Regions from separate parts of the Massilia sp. CMS3.1 genome, predicted to be linked through region 2. Evidence: predicted binding sites of a transcription regulator. Region 2 holds the regulator's gene; the other holds the start of a gene.
What was found. The regulator FliA, encoded in region 2, starts transcription of late flagellar genes. The targets are predictions, from matches to a motif close to CTAAAGTTTNNNNNNNNNNNGCCGNTA.
Positions count from the first base shown of each region.

Region 1: ACHAC9_RS20585 (LPP20 family lipoprotein) is a predicted target of FliA. The motif match lies at 6,725-6,751, and genes of this name have one in related genera.

Region 1 is NZ_JBIMES010000015.1:92,337-102,660, forward strand. Features, by position in the region: gene ACHAC9_RS20565 (M16 family metallopeptidase) at 1-2,090, shown strand, start outside; gene ACHAC9_RS20570 (putative DNA modification/repair radical SAM protein) at 2,229-3,461, shown strand; gene ACHAC9_RS20575 (UdgX family uracil-DNA binding protein) at 3,458-4,945, shown strand; gene ACHAC9_RS20580 (flagella assembly protein FlgT middle domain-containing protein) at 4,959-6,146, opposite strand; gene ACHAC9_RS20585 (LPP20 family lipoprotein) at 6,136-6,672, opposite strand; gene ACHAC9_RS20590 (TraB/GumN family protein) at 6,901-7,935, shown strand; gene ACHAC9_RS20595 (TraB/GumN family protein) at 8,062-9,090, shown strand; gene xdp1 (exosortase-dependent surface protein XDP1) at 9,131-9,910, opposite strand.
Region 2 is NZ_JBIMES010000005.1:220,019-230,342, reverse strand. Features, by position in the region: gene flhB (flagellar biosynthesis protein FlhB) at 1-262, shown strand, start outside; gene flhA (flagellar biosynthesis protein FlhA) at 262-2,370, shown strand; gene rfbC (dTDP-4-dehydrorhamnose 3,5-epimerase) at 2,409-2,960, shown strand; gene flhF (flagellar biosynthesis protein FlhF) at 3,118-4,527, shown strand; gene ACHAC9_RS10575 (MinD/ParA family ATP-binding protein) at 4,520-5,347, shown strand; gene ACHAC9_RS10570 (RNA polymerase sigma factor FliA) at 5,364-6,092, shown strand; gene ACHAC9_RS10565 (flagellar motor protein) at 6,074-6,817, shown strand; gene motD (flagellar motor protein MotD) at 6,819-7,544, shown strand; gene ACHAC9_RS10555 (hypothetical protein) at 7,646-8,137, shown strand; gene ACHAC9_RS10550 (M35 family metallo-endopeptidase) at 8,141-9,244, opposite strand; gene ACHAC9_RS10545 (M35 family metallo-endopeptidase) at 9,483-10,324, opposite strand, start outside.

The sequences.
Region 1 (10,324 bases), on a different contig from region 2:
ACAACGCGGTCATCTCGCTGGCCGGCGACATCACGCCGGAGCGTGCGCTAGAGCTGGTCAACAAATACTTCGGCGCGATTCCGCCGGGTCCACCGCTGCCGCGCACCGACACCTGGATTCCTACGCTCGAGCGCAACATCCGCGACGAGATGGAAGACCATGTGCCGCAAGTGCGCGTCTACCGCAGCTGGCATGTGGCGAACTGGAAGGATGCCGACACCCCGCGCTTGGCGCTGCTGGCCGAAGTGCTGGCCGGATCGAAGAGTGCGCGCCTGGATAAACGCCTGGTCTACGACAAGGGCCTGGCGACCAGCGTCAACGCGTCCGTCAACGACGCGGAACTCTCCGGCACGTTCAGCATCGTCGCTACCGTCAAGCCGGGCGCCGATCCACTCGAAGTGGAACGCGAGATCGACGCCATCGTCGCCGAGCTGCTGGCGAAAGGCCCCACCGCGGCAGAACTTGCGCGCGTAAAAACGCGTACCCTGTCCGACTTTTCGCGCAGCCTGGAACGCCTGGGCGGTCTCGGCGGGCGTTCCGACGTGCTGGCCGAGAGCATGACCTATGGCGGCTCGCCCGACGCGTATCTCACGCGCCTCGAGCAGTTGGCCAAGGCCACCTCGCTCGAGGTGAAAACCGCCGGCAACCGCTGGCTGCGTTCGAACCACTACACGATGACGGTGCGTCCGTTCGCGAAACTGGCCAGCGTCAAATCGAGCATCGACCGCAAGGTGCTGCCAAGCCTGGGCGAAGCGCCGGATGTGAAATTCCCCACGATGCAGCGCGCCCAGCTTAAAAATGGGCTGAAAGTGATCCTGCTCGAGCGCCACACCGCGCCGATCGTGAATGCCACGCTGGCGGTCGACGCCGGCACGGCATCGGACAGCAGCGCCAAGGCCGGCGCCGCCTCGCTCGCGCTCGACCTGCTCGACAAGGGCACCAGGTCGCGCGACGCCTTTGCGCTGTCGGACGCGCTGGAAAACCTGGGCGCGCGCCTGTCGAGCGCCTCGAGCGCCGACCAGTCGCTGGTGCGCCTGCAGGCCACCTCCGCCAATCTGGCGCCGTCGCTGGCCATCATGGCCGACGCCGCGCTGGCCCCGAGCTTCCCGCAAGACCAGTTCGCGCTGCAGAAATCGCGCCGCATGGCCCAGATCGGCCAGGAAAAGGCGCAGCCGAACAGCCTCGCCATGCGCGTCATGCCGGCCCTGCTGTACGGCCAGGAGCACGCCTACGGCAAGCCTGCCAGCGGCACCACGGGCAGCGTCGAAGGCATCACGCGCGACGACCTCGCGCAGTGGCATGCCAGCTGGTTCCGCCCCGGCAGCGCGACCCTGATCGTCGCCGGCGATACCACGATGGAGAAGCTGCTGCCGGCACTGGAAGCCTCGTTCGGACAATGGAAAACCGGGACAGCCCCCGCCAAGGTGGTGGCCGGTGCCGGTAACACGGCCGGCAAGAAGGTGTACCTGATCGACAAGCCGGACGCGCCGCAATCGACCATCGTCGCCGCCCACCTGTCGCTGCCGTACGGCCAGCCGGAAGACCTGGCAATCGAGCCGGTGATGCACAACTTCGGCGGCATCGCGACCTCGCGCCTGAACCGCAACCTGCGTCTGGACAAGCACTGGAGTTACGGCACCAACGCGCGCCTCTCCGAAGTGCGCGGCCAGCGCAGCTTCATCACGATGGCGCCGGTGCAGACCGACAAGACGGTCGAGGCGATGCGTGAAGTGGCGAAGGAAGTGAAGGGCGTGGCCGGTGCGCGTCCGCTGGTGGGTCCTGAATACGAGAGCATCATGCGCAACATGACCTCGCGCCTGGCCGGCCGCTTCGAAACCCTGGCCGCGCTGGAAAGCGCGGCGCTGGCGAGCGTCAACCTGAACCTGCCGGAAAACTACTGGAGCGTTTATTCGGCCAACCTGAAGGCCTTGACGCCACCCCAGCTGGGCCAGGCCGCCGGCAAATTCGTCCAGCCGGATAATGTCGTCTGGATGGTGATCGGCGACTTGCGCAAGGTCGAAGCCGGGATCCGTTCGCTGGGCTGGGGTGAAGTCGTCGTGCTCGATCAGGACGGCAAGCCGGTGAGGTAAATCAATCGCGGCCGCTATCTACCCTTGTTGTGGTGGATTGCGGCCGCGAACCGCCTTTGTCCCGCCGCCAATCGTTCGCGCGCGCCGCCCCTGCCCCGGCTGAGATAAACTGTACATCCATACAGTTTCTCCATCCCGATGAAACTTTCCGACAAGCTCGAAATCCTGGCGGACGCCGCCAAATACGATGCCTCCTGCGCCAGCAGCGGGGCGCCCAAGCGTGCGTCCGATGGCAGCGACGGCGGTATCGGCGCCACCACGGGCATGGGCATTTGCCACAGCTATACGCCGGATGGCCGCTGCGTCTCGCTGCTGAAAATCCTGCTCACCAATTTCTGCGTCTACGACTGCCAGTACTGCGTCAACCGCCGTACCTCGAACGTGCCGCGCGCGCGCTTTTCGGTGGCTGAAGTCGTCAAGCTGACGCACGATTTTTACCTGCGCAACTACATCGACGGCTTGTTCCTGAGCTCCGGCATCATCCAGTCGAGCGACTACACGATGGAGCAGATGGTCGCCGTCGCGCGCGAGCTGCGCGAAGTGCACAATTTTCGGGGCTACATCCACCTCAAAACGATTCCCGATGCCGACCCCGCGCTCATCGCCGAGGCCGGCCTGTATGCCGACCGCCTGTCGGTGAACATCGAGCTGCCCACGCACGACAGCGTCACCCGCCTGGCGCCGGAAAAGAACGTCCGCACCATTAAACTGGCGATGGGTTCGATCCGGCGCAAGCTCGACGAAAAGGCAGAGGAGCCGAAGGCGCCGGCCTTCGCCCCCGCCGGGCAAAGCACGCAGATGATCGTCGGCGCCGACGCCAGCGACGACCAGACCATCCTGAACACGGCCGAGACCCTGTACGGCAGCTATAAACTCAAGCGCGTGTATTACTCGGCCTTCAGTCCGATCCCGCAAAGCCCGGACAGCGTGCCGCTCGCGCCGCCGCCGCTGCTGCGCGAGCACCGCTTGTACCAGGCCGATTTCCTGTTGCGCAGTTACGGTTTCACCTCCGGCGAACTGATGCCGGCGGCCGGCAACCTGGCGCTCGACATCGATCCCAAGCTGGCCTGGGCGCTGGCCAACCGCGACCATTTTCCAATGGACCTGAACCGCGCCGAGGAAACGATGATCGCGCGCGTGCCCGGCATCGGCCTGCGCAACGCCAAGCGCATCGTCGACCTGCGCCGCCTTCGCCGCATCCGCTGGGAAGATCTGTCGCGCCTGCGTTGCAGCATGAAGAAGATCGCGCCCTTCGTCGTCACCGCCGACTACAAGCCGGCCCAGGGCTTGGCCAGTTCCGACCTGCTGCGGCGCCATTTGGGGGCGCCGGCCGAGCAGATGAACCTGTGGCCCGAGCTGCAGGCGGCATGAACGCCGCGGCCCTCGTTGCCGCCGGCCAGCCGCTGGTGGTGTCCAGCTTTTCCGAATGGCGCAGCGCCGCGCGCGACCTCCTGATGCACGACGTGGCCCCGGAACTGGTGACCTGGAACGAGGCGGGCGCCCTGGCTGCCGACTTGTTCTCGGGTGCGCCGGACGCGGGCGAGCCTACGGATAATGCGCCTGCCGGGGTCGCCCCGGTAAAACAGGCGCCGCATGTTCCACGCGCGCTGATGGACATGCTGCAGTCGGCCGCCTGCTGCCGCGTACCAGACCGCTGGGCCTTCCTGTACCGCGTGATCTGGCGCTGGCAGCGCGGCGAGCACGACGTGCAGTCGCCGGCCGACGTCGACGGCGTCAAACTGGCTGCGATGGTCAAGGCGGTGCGCCGCGAGGAGCACGACATGCATGCGTATATTCGATTCCGCGAGCGTCCCCAGGAACTTGGCCCGCCGCGCTTCGCCGCCTGGTTCGAGCCGCGCCACGACGTGCTGCCGCAAGTGGCGGATCATTTTGTGAACCGCATGGGCGGCGTCACCTGGATGATCGGCACGCCTGAAGCCAGCGTCATGTGGGATGGCGCCACGCTGCACCACACCGGTCCCCTGATGTCGAGCGCGGCCGACCTGGACGACGCCGGCGAGGCGCTCTGGCTGACCTACTACCGCAGCATCTTCAATCCCGCGCGCGTCAACGCCCAGCTGATGCAAAGCCATATTCCATCGCGCTTCTGGAAGAACCTGCCGGAAGGCGCGATCGTCCCGAGCATGGTCAGCAACGCCGAGCTGGGGGCGCGCAGCACCGGCCAGGCGCAGGCGGTAGGGAAAAAAAGCGGCTTCACGATCCCGATCGCCCCCGCCGACGCCCAGCCCGAGCGCCAGCAACCGTCAAAGCTCGACGAATGCCGGCGCTGCGAACTGTGGCAGCACGCGACGCAAGCCGTCGGCGGCGAAGGACCGAAGAAGGCCCGGATCATGCTGGTGGGCGAGCAGCCGGGCGACCAGGAAGACCTGGCCGGCAAGGCTTTTATTGGGCCTGCCGGCAAGCTGCTGGACCGGGTGTTCGAGGCGGCGGGCCTGGAGCGGCGCGAGATCTATCTCACCAACGCAGTAAAACATTTCAAGTGGGAGCCGCGCGGCAAGCGGCGCCTGCACAAGACGCCGGCGCAGAAGGAAGTGGAGGCCTGCAGCTATTGGCTCGAGAAGGAGCTGGCGTCAGTGACACCGAAGGTCATCGTGGCCTTGGGCGCGACGGCGCTGAAGGCCGTGCTCGGGAATGGCAGTGCGAAGCTGGGCGAGTCGATCGGCAAGGCGATCCGGCACGGGGACCATTGGGTCGTGACTGTCTATCACCCCTCGTACATCCTGCGTGTGCCTGATGAAGAAACGAAGCGCCAGGCGTTCAATGTGATGGTGGATGGACTGAAATTGGCGCAGCAGCTGGTAGAAAGGCCCCCGCAAGAGCCTGCGGCCGGTTGAGCTTGCCCAATCATCACCGCCCGGGCATCACCGCCACATCGAACCGCACCATATCGCCCGCGCTGACCTGCCTCGCAGCCGCCGGCGGCGTCACCGTCCCGATCGCAAACCCCGGCTGCACCTGCACGATCGACAAGGTTCCGACTGGCGCCTCCAGCGTCCCGAGCGGCACCCGCGGATCGGCCCCGTGCACCTGCTGGCGCGGATCGAGGCGATAAATCACCAGCTGGTCCCCCGGCGCCGCCGACGCGGTGCTGCCGGCATCGATGAAAATCCGCTCGCCTTGCACCTGCACCACCTTCGCCATGAACGGCAAGGCGCCGATGTCGGCCGAGATGGCGGCGATGCCCTCATCGAGCGCGCGCAGGATGGCACCCCCAAACAGTGTGGCGGCAAAGCTGGCGCTGCCGAAAGGCTTGTCGCGCCCGACGCGGCGCTCGCCGACTTGCTCCACCAGCGCCGTACGCCGTGCGAGCAGCACCCCGGTCAGGCCATCGTGCACATAAAAGGCAAGCTCGATGCGGCGCGCGTCTTTCTTGATCAGGCCGTAATAGGCAGGCTGTTCGAAATTGCCGGCATCAATGATCTCGCCCGACACCACGAACTGGCTCTCGTACATCGATGCCAAGCGCCGCACGGCGGCCGTGTCCGCGCTCGGGCCACTCAGGCCGGGCGAGATCACGTACGCGCTTTCCTTGCCCAGGAATTTGCCGGAGGCAGCCATCCGGCGCAGGAGTTCCTGCGGCAGGCGGATGGCGACGTCGTCGACGTCGTCCAGTTGGGGCGAGCGGCGCACGTGGAAGGGGGTGACGACGATTTTTTTCTTGTAGCCGAGATGGACGCTGCCGCGCGGGCGCGCGTCCTCTTCTTTCACGGCGATGCGCACGTGCAGCAGGGCGCCGGTCTGCCATTCGCGCAGCACCGTATAGCGCTCGAAGTCGGCGGTCGGCTGGACGCGGCTGCTTTCAAAGGTCTTGCCGCCGGTGGAAGCGCCGGCGGCGACATCGACGCGGGCGCCGCTACGCAGGCCCAGCTGCTCGAGGGCGTCGCGAATCGCCACTTGCCGCGCGCGTGCCAGGCCGCCGTCGGGGATCGAAGCGACACCTTCGGCCTCCAGCGGGGCGGCAAATGCGGGAGAAGAAAAAACGTTGAGCAGCAGCGCCAGCAAGGCGGCGCCGATGGGACGGAATTTACTGGGCATGGTAGAACGACGCGCCGTAGGCAGCGCCGGGAGCGGCGTTGCCCACCAGGGTGCGGGCGTTCTTCGCCACTGCCGGGGCAGCGCGCGGGGAAGGAGCCTGGGACTGGGCCGCATTCGTGTCGAAATCCATCTCCACGGTCGTCTCATAGGTGCCGTCTTCGCGCTGGACGTTATTCGTCACGCGCGCGCCACGGATGAAGGCGTCAATATACACCTTGAAACTGTCGTCCTTCAGCGCCAGCGAGCCAACCGTGCTGCCGCCTTCGATGCGCAGGCCATACACTTGCTCGGCCATGGCGCGGTAGGCATCCAGGCGCGCGGCGCGCATGGCCAGCAGTTTACGCTGGGCCGGCGCGACGCGGGCGCACTGGCCATCGCAGGCAGCCAGGTTGACGGCGCCATAGCCGATGGCGTTCAGGGTGACGATCGCCGGCTGGTGCACGGGGACCGGTTTGGACAGGCGCACCGTGCCGCAGGCAGAGAGCAGCGAGGCAGCGGCAAAGACGAAGGCGGCAACGAGTTTCATGATGGATCCGGTAGTAAGTGCAGGCGCGCATACGACGCGCTATCAGTCTGGATAACGACCATTGCGGCCGGATCTTGATGGGCGTATGGAAATATTTATCTTGGGAAGGAGTGGGTGTCTCCCATGAGATATCATGCATGCATATGGCTCTTGTAACATCTTGTTTCTTGCTTATATCGCTTGGTGGCAACACAATATCCTTCAGCTAACAACCAGAAGGATGCCCTCATGTTGAAACGTCTTGTACCCGCGCTGACCCTGTGCTTGCTGAGCTTGCCTGCCTGGTCGCAAGTCGACGCCCCGGCCGGCGTGCCGGCCGCCCCCTTAGCCGAGGCGGGCGCAACGATTCCGGACGGGGTGGAAGAGGTACCGCAAACGGTGCTGGTGTCCGGCAGCCGCCCGGGGCCGGGTATGTGGAAGGTGTCGAAAGGCGACCATGTGATGTGGGTGTTCGGCACGCATTCTCCGCTGCCGAACAAGATGGAATGGCGCTCGCGTGGGGTCGAGAAGGTCCTCGCGAATTCCCAGGAATACCTGAAGCCGCCGGGAGCGGGCTTCGGTGTCGGCTGGAGCGGCATCACTGCACTGCCTTTCCTGATCGGCATCAAGAAAAATCCCGATGGCGAGTTGAAGAACCTGCTGCCGCCCGATGTGTACGCACGCTGGCAACCGCTCAAGCAGCGGTATTTCGATAACGACGACGATGTGGAGCGTGAGCGCCCATCCTTCATCGCCGGCCAGTTATGGAGCCGCGCCCTGAAGCAGGCGGACCTGACCGGCGGCAGCGCGATTCTCAAGACCATCGACCAGATGGCCGAAAAACACAAGGTCAAGGTGACGAACGCTTCGGTCCAGTTCGCGATCAAGGATCCGGCCAAGGCGGTACGCGAATTCAAGAAATCGCCGATGGACGACGTGCCCTGCCTGATCAAGACCATCGAACGTCTGGAAGGCGAACTGGACGTGATGCGTGCGCGCGCGAATGCCTGGGCGGTCGGCGACATCGACGACATCCGCAAGCTGAACTACGGCGAGCGTACTGCCTGCGCCCAAGCCTTGAGCTCCAGTTCGCTCGCCAAAAACCAGCCGGAATTCAAGGCCTTGGAGGAAACTGCCACGACGGCCTGGGTCAACGCTGCGGAAAAAGCGCTGGCTGCGAACACCAGTACCTTCGCAGTCGTTTCGCTCAAGGATATTTTCGACCCAAAAGGCGTAATTGCGACGCTGCAGGCCAAGGGTTATACGGTCGAGCCGCCGAAATAAGACGGGCGCCGCTACGCCGACGCGCCTGCCATGATGGCATATGCGGCGGTTCGCTCTCCTGGCCACAGCCGTGCTTGCGTACTATTTACTGCCTGCCTTTGTCTGACCGAAACAAGGAATGTCACGATGTTCAAGCGCGTATTACCTGTCCTCACCCTGTGTTTCCTGAGCTTGCCGGCATGGGCACAGACCGAGGCCCCTGCCGGGCCACCAGCGGTAGCGGCCATGCCGACGCTTGAAGACGGCGAGGCGGTCCCGCAAACCGTGCTCGTTTCCGGCAGCCGCCCGGGGCCGGGTTTGTGGAAAGTGTCGAAGGACGACCATGTCATGTGGGTGTTCGGCACCTACTCGCCGCTCCCGGCAACGATCGAATGGCGCTCAAGCAAGGTCGAGAGGGTGATCGCGACGTCCCAGGAGTACCTGAAGCCGCCGGGTTTTTCGATGGAGGTGGGCTGGAGCGGCCTGGCTGCGGTGCCCTTCCTGATCGGAATCAAAAAGAATCCGGACGGCGCCGAGCTGAAAGACGTTTTGCCGCCGGAGGTTTACGCACGCTGGCAGCCCTTGAAAGAAAAATATTTCGGCAACGACAGCGGCATCGAACGCGAGCGCCCCACCTTCGTCGCTGGAGAACTGTACCGCCGCGCGCTGAAGCAGGCCGGGCTCTCGGGAGGCGACGAGGTGCGAGTAAAAATCGGAAAGCTTGCAGAGAAGCACAATCTAAAATTTACGGACGCAAGCTATCGCGTTGCCATCAAGGACCCTGGCAAGGCGGCGCGCGAGTTCAAGAAGTCGGCAATGGACGATGCACCTTGTCTATTGAAAACCATTGAAAGCCTCGACACCGACGTGGAGGCGATGCGTGCCCATGCCAATGCCTGGGCAATCGGCAATCTGGACGAGATTCGCACACTCAATTTCGATGACCGGGCTAACGCCTGCATCCACGCACTGAGTTCGGGTTCGCTTGGAAGGAATCAGCCTGAACTGAAGACCGCGCAGGAGACTGCCTTGGCGCGTTGGGTCGCTGCCGCCGAAAAGGCGCTTGCGACAAACCAGAGCACCTTTACCGTCTTGCACATCAAGGAAATCCTTCACCCAAAAGGCGTCATTGCAACGCTGCAGGCGAAAGGCTATACGGTCGAGGCGCCGAAATAAATGGCAGGCCGGCGCAGGTGCGTGCGCCGGCCTTGGTCGATCATTTTGCCTGGAACTTGCGGCGGGCAGCAGCAAAGCCGAGCAGTGCGATGCCAAACAGGGCGAAGGTGCCAGGTTCCGGGACATCGCTCGGCGGCGGCGTCACGGCGACGAGGTTGCCGCCAAAGCCGTTGAGCTTGAAGTAATCGTTGCTGTCGCCAAAGGTTCCAGACACCGGAACGGTCGAATATGCGGAGTTGTACGCGCTGACAAGCCACCAGGCGGCGGTCTTGACATTGCCATTATTATTGAAATTGAGCGTGCTGTTTGTCTGCAGCGACGAATAATCCCCGACCCACTCCCAGCCTGCCGCGCTGTCCAGGTTGGCCACCGTGCTGTTGCCGAGGGACGGCGCTTGTTTGCCGGTATAACGCAAGATGCTCACGTCAGCGTCGCCGTCACGCCAGCCGATCGAAATCTGGTTCAACGCGAAGTTGGAGGAACCGAAGTTGAGCAGGAATGCATCGGTGCCGCCATTGTTGTCGGTTGCATGCTGCGAGCCGCTCGTGGATTCGCCTTTGGCGACAACCCCAATACCAGCATAGGGATAATAGACCATCGATGCACCAGCGAAGTTTCCGGTGGTCGGTGCAGACCATGCCGATGCCGATGCGGTATGGTTGACTCCGGCGACTTTCGTTGTGCAGCTGAATGCGGTTGCACTGGCGCTGCCGGACAGGCAAGTCGACTCGTTAAAAGTGATTGCGCCAGCTTGTGCCACGCCGTGTGCTGCTACGATGGCGAATGTGAATGCGAGCGAGCTGAAATGGTTCAGTGTCATGGTTTCCCTCGGGATTTATTGTTTCTGTTAAGATATGTTAATTAACATGATACAACAAAAAAGGCGAGTTTGATAATTAAACTTGTTTTTCCTCAATAATTTTGGTGATAGTTGCGTGTAGTACACAGATTAGACCGTCGAGATGACGGACTGCCAAGTTGGCAAGGGCGCGCAAACACGCGTAGAATGCAGGCAACGCGGGTGTAGCTCAATGGTAGAGCAGAAGCTTCCCAAGCCCCGCCACATCAAGAACAACCACTGTTCATGCGCGTCTCTGCCGACGCAAACCTCTCTTTGACCAAAAAACCAACAAGATCAAGGGGTTAGTTGCCATCACATTTTCGACCCCACTTCCACGCCGAAAAGCTGTTGTGGTGCCATCTGTGACTTTCCGCCACAAACACATCTGAACCA
Region 2 (10,324 bases):
GCGCGAGCACAAGGTGGCGCTGCTCGAAGCCCCGGCCCTGGCCCGTGCCCTTTATAAACACACGGACATCGACGACGAGATCCCGGAAAAGCTGTACTCGGCGGTGGCGGAAGTGCTGGCCTACGTCTTCCAGCTGCGCAACTACAGCAAGGTCGGCGGCCAGTATCCGGATCGCCCGACCAAACTGCCGGTGCCGCCGGAAATGGACCCGCTGAACCCTGCGTCAACAACCAAACCCGACACGAATAACGGAGCTGCGTAATGAATAGTCTGAGAATGCCAGGCTGGATGGCCGGTATCGGCGCCAAGGGCAATGCCCTGGCGGCGCCGATCCTGATCATCCTGCTGCTGGCGATGATGATCCTGCCGCTGCCGGCATTCGTTCTCGACCTGTTCTTCAGCTTTAACATCGCGCTGTCCGTCATCATTCTCCTGACCGCGCTGTACACGGTCAAGCCGCTCGACTTCATGGCCTTCCCGGCGATCCTCTTGATGTCGACCATGCTGCGCCTGGCGCTGAATGTGGCATCGACGCGCATTGTCCTGACCGAAGGCCATACCGGCGGCGCGGCGGCCGGCAAGGTCATCGAAGCCTTCGGCCACTTTCTGATCGGCGGCAACTTCACGGTCGGTATCGTCGTCTTCGTGATTCTCACGATTATCAACTTCACCGTCGTCACCAAGGGTGCGGGCCGTATCGCCGAAGTCGGTGCGCGCTTTGCGCTCGATGCGATGCCGGGCAAGCAGATGGCGATCGACGCCGACCTGAACGCCGGCATGATCACCGAGCCGGAAGCGCGCAAGCGCCGCACCGAGGTGTCGCAGGAAGCCGAATTCTACGGCGCGATGGACGGTGCTTCGAAGTACGTCAAGGGCGATGCCGTGGCCGGCATCATGGTCACGCTGATCAACGTCATCGGCGGCCTGATCGTCGGTGTGGTGCAGCACGACATGGCCATCGGCGAAGCCGCCAAGACCTACACCTTGCTCGCCATCGGTGACGGCCTGGTGGCGCAGATTCCATCGCTCATCATCTCGATCGCGGCCGGTATGGTCGTCTCGCGCGTGGCCAACGACCAGGACATCGGCGGCCAGATGATCGGCCAGTTGTTCGCCAAGCCTGAAGTGCTGTACATCACCGGCGCCATCATCGCCGGCATGGGCCTGATTCCCGGCATGCCGAACATGGTGTTCCTGCTGCTCGGCGCCGCGCTCGGCGGTGGCGGCTACCTGCTGGCCAAGCGTGCCAGGGCCGCCCCGGAGCGCGAAGCGCAAGACGCAGCCGATGAAGCGGCGTCCGGCGCCGAGCGCACGGGAGCGACCGAGAGCGAAGAAGCGACCTGGCAGGACATCATGCCGGTCGACACACTGGGCCTGGAAGTGGGCTACCGCCTGATTCCGCTGGTCGACAAGGGGCAGGGCGGCGAGCTGCTCAAGCGCATCAAGGGTATCCGCAAGAAATTCGCGCAGGAAGTCGGCTTCCTGGCCCCTCCCGTACACATCCGCGACAACCTGGAACTCAAACCATCAAGCTACCGCATCACCCTGAAAGGTGTGGAAGTGGGCACCGGCGAAGCGATCAACGGCCAGTTCCTGGCGATCAATCCGGGCATGGCGAGCGGCACGCTGCCGGGCCAGGCCACGACCGATCCGGCCTTCGGCCTGCCGGCCGTGTGGATCGAAGCGGGCATGCGCGACGAAGCGCAGAACCTGGGCTATACCGTGGTCGACGCCGGCACCGTGGTGGCGACCCACCTGAACCACCTGATCACGACGCACGCGTCGGAACTGCTGGGCCGCATGGAAGTGCAGGCGCTGCTCGATCACCTCGGCAAGGACACGCCGAAGCTGGTGGAAGACCTGGTGCCGAAGGTCGTGTCGCTGGCGACCTTGCAGAAGGTGCTGCAGAACCTGTTGATCGAAGGCGTGCACATCCGCGACATGCGCACCATCATCGAGACCCTGTCCGAGCACTCGAACGGCACCCAGGATCCGGGCGACCTGACGGCGCTGGTGCGTATTTCCCTGGGCCGGGCGATCGTGCAGCAGCTGTTCCCGGGCACCAACGAACTGAGCGTGATGACCCTGGACAACCGCCTCGAGCGCCTGCTGATGCAAGCCCTGGGCGCGGGCGGCGACGGGACCGGCATCGAGCCGGGCCTGGCCGACACCATCGCCCAGCAGGCACACAACGCCGCGCAGCAGCAGGAAGCGATGGGGCACACGCCGGTGCTCTTGGTGCCGGGCCCGCTGCGCGTGCTGCTGTCGCGGTTCCTGCGCCGCGCGCTGCCGCAGTTGAAGGTCTTGTCGCATTCGGAGATTCCGGAGACCAAGACGATCCGGGTGACCAGCCTGGTTGGAGCGGGGTAAGGTCCTGTATACTCGCGTGTCTCCTGAATGAAGCGACCATGCGACTGAGTATTACACCGACTGCCATTCCCGACGTGCTGGTACTGGTTCCCCACGCCTTCGAGGATGCGCGCGGCTCCTTTGCCGAAACCTTCAATGCGCGCGACTTCGCTGCTGCAACCGGCATTGACACGCCCTTTGTGCAAGACAACCAGAGCCTGTCGCTGCAAGGTGTGCTGCGTGGGCTGCATTACCAGGTCAAGCATCCGCAGGGCAAACTGATGCGCGTGATCGAGGGCAGCGTGTTCGATGTCGCGGTCGACCTGCGCCGGTCCTCGCCCAGCTTCGGGCGCTGGGTGGGCACTGTATTGAGTGCCGAGAACGGCCGCCAGATGTGGATACCGCCCGGTTTCGCCCACGGCTTCGTGGTCCTGGGCGCGCGCGCGCAGTGCCTCTACAAGACGACCGATTACTGGTATCCCGCCTGCGAACGGGTCCTGCGCTGGGACGATCCGGCCATCGGTATCGCGTGGCCGATTGCGTTTGCGCCGCAGTTGGCGGACAAGGATGCGCATGCCTTGCCCTTGAGCGCCGTCGAGACGTTCAGGTAGGGTGCACACCGGCCGCTTCCCCATGTCTAAATCGAATTAGACCGCTTTCCCCATCCTTTTCCCCGGATGCTTGCTCCACGGCATCGTCAATAATCTATCCCATAGACCGGCGGCATGCGTGCCGGACTCAATCGAATAGAGCAGTGCGGAGAATAAGATGAATGTGAAGAAATTTACAGCGGCAACATCCCGGGAAGCCTTGCGCAAGGTGCGCGATGCGCTCGGCCCTGATGCCGTCATCCTCTCGAACCGTCCTGTCGACGGCGTCGTCGAAATCCTGGCGCTCGACAACGACGATGTCGCTTCCCTGTCCGCACCGGCGCCGGGTTCCGAGATGTCCCAGCCGCAGCCGCGCCTGGACCTGAACGCCTTCGAGCCGGAAGTCCCCGCTTTTGTGAACCGCCGCAGCGCCGCACCCGCCGCCGCAACGCCGGAACAGATCTACGCCAGCCGCCGCCCGTCCCAGCAGGAAACCGATTTCGCCGCTGAACACAGCTACGCCAACCGCCGCGCGCCCCACGCCGAGCCGGCCTTCGACATGAATGCGATGACCTCGATGATGTCGGCCGCCATCTCTCAGGCGAAAGAGTCCGCCGCGCAGGAGATGAGCGGCATGATGAGCGAGCTGCGCGCCATGCGCGGCATGATGGAGTCGCAATTGGCCGAACTCTCCTGGGGCGGCACCCAGGCGCGCGAGCCGCAAAAGGCGGTCGTGCTGCGCGAAATGCTGGCCGCCGGTTTCTCGGCATCGCTGTCGCGCTACCTGATCGACAAGATGCCGGCAAATAAGGACGCCGCTGAAGCGATGCGCTGGATCAAGACCGTGCTGGCCCGTAACCTGACGACAATGGCCGACGAAGACACCTTGCTCGACAAGGGCGGCGTGTTTGCCCTGGTCGGCCCGACCGGTGTCGGCAAGACCACGACCACCGCCAAGCTGGCGGCGCGCTGCGTGATGCGCCACGGCCCGGAAAAGCTGGCCCTGATCACCACCGACGCCTACCGTATCGGCGGCCACGAGCAACTGCGCATCTACGGCAAGATCCTGGGTGTGATGGTGCACTCGGTGAAAGACGAAGCCGACCTGCGCATCGCACTGAAAGAGCTGCGCAACAAGCACACCGTGCTGATCGACACCATCGGCATGTCGCAGCGCGACCAGATGGTGGGCGAACAGGTCGCCATGCTGCAGGGTTCGGGCGTCGACGTGAAGCGCCTGCTGTGCCTGAACGCGACGTCCACCAACGAGACGCTGGCCGAAGTCGTGCGCGCCTACCAGGGCAGCGGCCTGCACGGCTGCATCATGACCAAGATGGACGAAGCCGCGTCGATCGGCAACGTGCTCGATGTGGTGATCCGCCAAAAACTGAATTTGCACTACATCTCGAACGGCCAGCGCGTGCCGGAAGACCTGCACCTGGCCGACCGCGCGATGCTGGTCGACCGCGCTTTCCGCAGCCGCCGCGACGCCGCCAATCAGTTGGATGATGCCGACCTGCCGCTGATGATGGCAGGAACAAGCCATGTGAACCGCGACGAAAGCCTGCGCGAGGTGCGCTTTGGCTAGTTTTGATTTCGACCAGGCCGAAGGCCTGCGCCGGATGCTGGCCGGCCCCCAGCCACGCATCGTCACCTTTCTCTCGGCCACCCCGAGCGACGACAAGGGCGCGATGCTGGTCAACCTGGGCGCCTCGCTGGCACAAGCCGGCAACGAAGTGATGATCGTCGACGCCTGCCAGCGCGATTACGGTGTCGCACGCCGCCTCGAGATGGAGCGCCATGTCAGCCTGCTGCAGGTGGCACGCCAGGAGTGCGCGCTGAACCAGGTGGTGCAGAGCGCGCCGCAAGGTTTCAATGTGGCGCTGCTGGCGCGCGATGGCCAGGCCCTGACCCCCGGCAGCGATGAAGCGCGGCGTCTGGCGAAAGCCTTCGATGTGCTCGTGAAAAAGCAGGGCGGCATCGTCATCGTCGATGGCGAACTGAACCGCGAAGGCGGCTTTGCCGTGCCGCTGCTGGCCGATTCCGAAATCGTCATCCAGGTCTCCACCAGCGCCACCTCGATCACGAACGCGTATGGCCTGATCAAGCGTTTGGCGCAGGAATTCGGGCGCCGTCCGTTCGGCATCCTGGTCACGGGCGCCTCCGAGGCAGAGGCGCAAGTGGTTTACGATAATATGGCGGCAGCAGCAAGTCGTTACCTTGCAGTAACGTTGAGTTCGATGGGCTCGGTGCCGGCCGATGAGCACCTGCACCGCGCCGCGCGTCTCGGACGCTCGGTGGTCGATGCCTTCCCGCTGGCCGGGGCCTCGGTGGCCTTCCGCGCGCTGGCGGGGCGCTTCGCCCTGCCGCGCATGGCGCGCCAGAGTGGCGCCCATTTTGGTTCCTGAGAAAAAAAGCACAAGCATGTATACGGTCAAAGGGAAAGCGGACAAGAACCACCTGCTCACTGAGCACGCGCCGCTCGTGAAGCGCCTCGCGCACCAGATGAAGGCGAAGTTGCCGCCATCGGTCGAGGTGGACGACCTGATCCAGGCCGGAATGATGGGCCTGCTTGATGCCATCAACCGCTACGAAGACAACCACGGCGCCCAGTTCGAGACCTATGCCGTGCTGCGTATCCGCGGCGCCATGGTCGACGAGCTGCGCAGCAACGACTGGATGCCGCGCAGCACACGCTCGACCATGAAGAAGGTCGAGACCGCGATGACGAAGCTGCAGCAGCAACTGGGGCGTCCGCCGACCGAACTCGAGGTGGCCAAGTCGCTCGACGTGTCGCTCCCGGACTACCAGGAAATGCTGTTCGAAGGCGGCGGCCACCAGCTGGTCTATTACGAAGATTTCCACGATGAAGACGGCAACGACAGTTTTCTGGACCGCTATGCGGTGGACGACGACGATCCGCTGCGCGCGCTGCTCGACACCGACTTCCGTTCGGCCGTGATCGCCGCGATCGACGGCTTGCCGCCGCGCGAGAAGATCCTGATGGGCCTGTACTACGAAGAAGAACTGAACCTGAAGGAAATCGGTGCGGTGCTCGGCGTGTCCGAGTCGCGCGTCTCGCAACTGCACACGCAAGCAGTCGCCCGCCTGCGCGCTTCGCTCAAGGAAAAGCTGTGGACTTCGCCAGCCTGATCGGGTTGGGCCTCGCCCTGGCCGGTCTGTTCGTGGGGCATACGCTCGACGGCGGACGTTTTGCATCCTTGATCCAGCCGGCCGCGTTTGCGATCGTCGTGGTCGGCACCTTTGGCGCCGTGCTGCTGCAATCGGATGCGCGCACCTTCAGTCGCGGCATGCGCATGCTGCGCTGGGTCTTTTTCCCTCCAAAAAGCCGACGCCAGCCGCTCTCGCGCGAGATCGCGCTGTGGAGCCATACGGCGCGACGCGACGGCCTGCTCTCGCTCGAACAGTACATGGAAACGAAGGACCTGTTCATCCGGAAGGGCCTGCGCATGGTGGTCGACGGCATCACGCCGGATAAAATCCGCAACCTGCTGGAAACGGAAGTGAGCGCCATCGAATTCGCCGAGCGCCAGGCGGCGCGCGTGTGGGAAGCCGCTGCCGGCTACTCGCCGACGATCGGCATCGTGGGCGCGGTACTGGGCCTGATCCACGTGATGGAAAACCTGTCGGATCCGTCGCGCCTGGGTTCCGGCATTGCGGTGGCGTTTGTCTCGACGGTGTACGGCGTCGGGCTGGCAAACCTGTTCTTCCTGCCGTTCGGGAACAAGCTCAAGGCGATCGTGTCGGACCAGATCGCGCAGTACGAGCTTCTGATCGAAGTGTTCCACGACATCGCCAGCGGCAACCACACGCGCGTGGTCGAGGAGCGCGTGGCCAGCCTGCTGGCGAAGCGCTGACATGGCTCGCCGGCGCTACGATGACCAGGATGATCGTGAAAGCCACGACCGTTGGCTGATTTCCTATGCCGACTTCATCACGCTGCTGTTCGCCTTCTTTGTCGTCATGTACGCCATTTCGGTGGTCAATGTCGGCAAGTACAGGGTACTGTCCGATGCACTCGGCGACGCCTTCGGCGGCCGGCCCGACGTGCCGCAGGCCAGCTCCACGATCGAACAACTCCCCCTGGCGAACCTGATCGCGCGCAAGCGGGCGGACGCCGCGCGGCGTGAACGCGAACGCCTCAATACCCTGGCGCGCGAACTGAATGCGTCGCTGGCGCCCCTCGTGAAAAACGGGCAGGTGCGCGTGACCCAGACCGGGCGCGGCGTGACGGTCGAAATCAATGCGAAAGCGCTGTTCGAGGAAGGGCGCGCGGCCCTTGGCGGCGAGGCACGCGCGACGCTGGGAACGGTGGCCTCGCTCTTGAGAAACGATCCGCATGCGATCCAGGTGGAAGGGCACACCGACAACCTGGCGATTGCAAACCCGGCATTTCCTTCAAACTGGGAATTGTCGAGCGCGCGCGCGAGCAGCGTGGTGCGCTTGTTCATCGATAGCGGGGTCGCGGCGGGGCGTTTGACCGCGGTGGGGCATGCGGCGAATGTGCCGGTGGCGCCGAACACGGATGAGGCGGGCAGGGTGCGTAATCGGCGGGTGGCGGTGACGATCCTGGCTGCGATGTGAAATAAAATTTCATTTTCTCAGCGTAGATGAAATAAAATTTCATCCTTGGCTTTTCACTCCTGCGCCCGCACAATGGGCGACCCAACCATATGGAGCTGACAATGCAGCGCAGACCTTTCCTGCTGGCCGCCCTGAGCGCGTTCAGCCTCCTGCCCCTGTTTGCGGGCGCTGCCGGAGAACCCACCGTGGATGTCAAGCAACGCATCGAGATCGAAACGCCGCCCGGCAAGGTGCTGGTGAGAGTGACTTTCACGAACCAGGGCACGACCACCGTCTGGATTCCGCGCGAACTGGCGGTGGAAAAAGAATTGACCGGACGTCGTTTCGACGTCCGCGACTTCGGCAACAGGCCGCTCGATTACACGGGGAAGATGGTCAAACGTGGGCCGCTGACCGCCGCCGACTACCAGGCGATCGAGCCCGGGAAAATGCTGACGAACGTGATCGACATCACCAACGCCTACGCATTCAAGAAGGGCCGGCACAGCTACAACATTGGCTATACCGGCCCCGTGTTGCCCGATGTAAAGCGGCTCGACGCCCCGGCGGAAAGTCCCGCCCGGCCCGTTGCCTTCATCTACACCGGGCGCTAGCGTTTAGTTCAGTGCCGGCGTGTTCTCGGCAAAGTACTCGTGGTTGTCGGCGTTCTTCACGGCTGCGGCCGGATTGCTGATCGCCAGGCTGGCGGCGCCGCTCTGGCCATAGACGTTGTCGTCGGTATTGGCGACGATGTCGAAGTGGCTCATCTCATGCACCAGGGTGCCGCCCTTCGAGTCGGTTCCGCTCATCGGTGCCGACCAGAACGCATTACAGACATAGATACGGTAAGGCTGGGTCGGGTACACATAGGCGTAGTAGCTTTCCTTGCAGCTGCAGTCGACCACGACGTTCTGGGTGTCGAAAGCGTTCTTGATCTTCGTGAAGTTCGACTTGACCGTCGACTGGCGCGAGGCGTTGGTGGCGCCGAACCACTTCGTGTAACGCGGGCCCATGGTGGTGTTCGCCATATAGGTGACCGAGCTGTTCGACATCGTCTTGGCGGCCGCGATCGCCGAGGCGACCGTGCTCTGCTGCGAGGCGGTGCATGACGCGTAGCTCAGGCCCATCGGTGATACCGTGCCGCCGCCGGGACGCTTGAGCGCTTCCATGATCGGCGACTCGGTGCCGCGCGCCAGGCGGCCTTCGATATACAGCTGCGCCGTTTCCGACTGCAGTTCGCCGATGTCGTTGGCGGCGCCGGCTGCCATCGCCGAGGCGCGGCCATTGTTCGTTGCCAGGAACAGGTCTGGCGAGGCGGTGCGGTATTTGATCGCATAGTCGCCGCTGACGCTCATGTCGTAGAGCGACGACAGCTCGACTTTGACCGTATGCGAGGCGCCCGGTTTGAGCAGGTAGTAATCAGCCTGGGTCGGTTTGCCGCGCTTGATCAGGGCGCCCGTATAAGCCACCTTGGCGCCGTCGCGCGTGATGTCGAACAGCGGGGCGGACAGGCCCTCGAACGGGGTGCGCGCCTTGAGTACGTATTGCGGGGTGGACGAGGTGTTGGTGATGGTGACCTTGACCAGCACGTCATCGCTCGGGCCGAGCGCGGCCTTATCCAGGGCCACGTCCACCTTCACGCCGTTCGAGCCTGCCTGCGCGCCGACGGCGAGGCTCAATGCTGCGATACCAAATGCCGACTTCCAGATGCTGTTCTTCATGCGTGTTCTCCGTATGATGTGTGTGGCCGTATCGGCCATTCTTTTGACGAGTTTCCCCATAAAACCTGATTTCGATCTAAGGGAAAACGCATCCCCATACTGGCGAACTCATGAGCTGAGAGCAATGCAAATCGGATATGTGTGGCTTCGATTTGCGAAAATATTACAATCGTGCATTTTCTTCAAGTCGTGCTGGATTTCTTTTCCCCCGCGTGATAGCGCGACTCGACGCGCCCGTTTAATTGAGCGGCGGCGAATTCTCTCCAAAATATTCGTGCGAATCGGCGTTGTTGATGGCGCGCTGCGGCGCCGTGCGCGCCATGTCGGCCGCACCCTGCTGGCCGTAGACGTGATCGTCCGTGCCGGCGACGATGTCGAAGTGGCTCATCTCGTGCAGCATGGTGCCGCCTTTCGAGTCGGTCCCGGTCATCGGCGCCGTCCAGAACGCATTGCAGACATAGATCGTGTACGGCTGCATCGGATAGACGTAGGCAAAATAATCCTCGTCGCAGCCGCAGTCGACCTTGACGGGCTTGGTCTCGAAGGCATCCTTGATGGCCGTGAAGTTCTTGTTCACCGTCGCCTGGCGCGTGGCGTCAAGCGCGCCGAACCAGTTGGTGTAGCGCTGGCCCTGTTCTTTGCCGCTGGAGAGGTAGGCCAGGCCCTGGGCGGCCATCGCGCTGCCGGCCGCGACTGCTTCGGCGATCGTGTCCTGCTGGGCGTTCGAGCACTGCGCGTAGGAGAGGCCCGGCCCGGCCGGATTGGTCAGCATCGGCATGGCCGTGCCGCGCGGCAGGCGCCCCTCGATAAAGATCGCCGCGGTGTTCGACACGATGCCGCCTGTCTTGAGAGTAGGTGCGGCTTGCGTGCCGCGGTAGCGCACGGCATAGGCGCCGGTGGCGGCCATGTCGTAGGAGATCGACAGTTCGACCTGCGCGCTGCGGCTTTCGCCGGGAGCGAGCACCAGGAAATCGGCGTCGCGCGGTACCGGGCGTTTCACTTCGCGCCCGAGGTAGCGCACCGGCTGGCCGTCGCGCGTGATGTCGAACAGGGCGAATTCGGCGGGACCGAAGGGCGTGC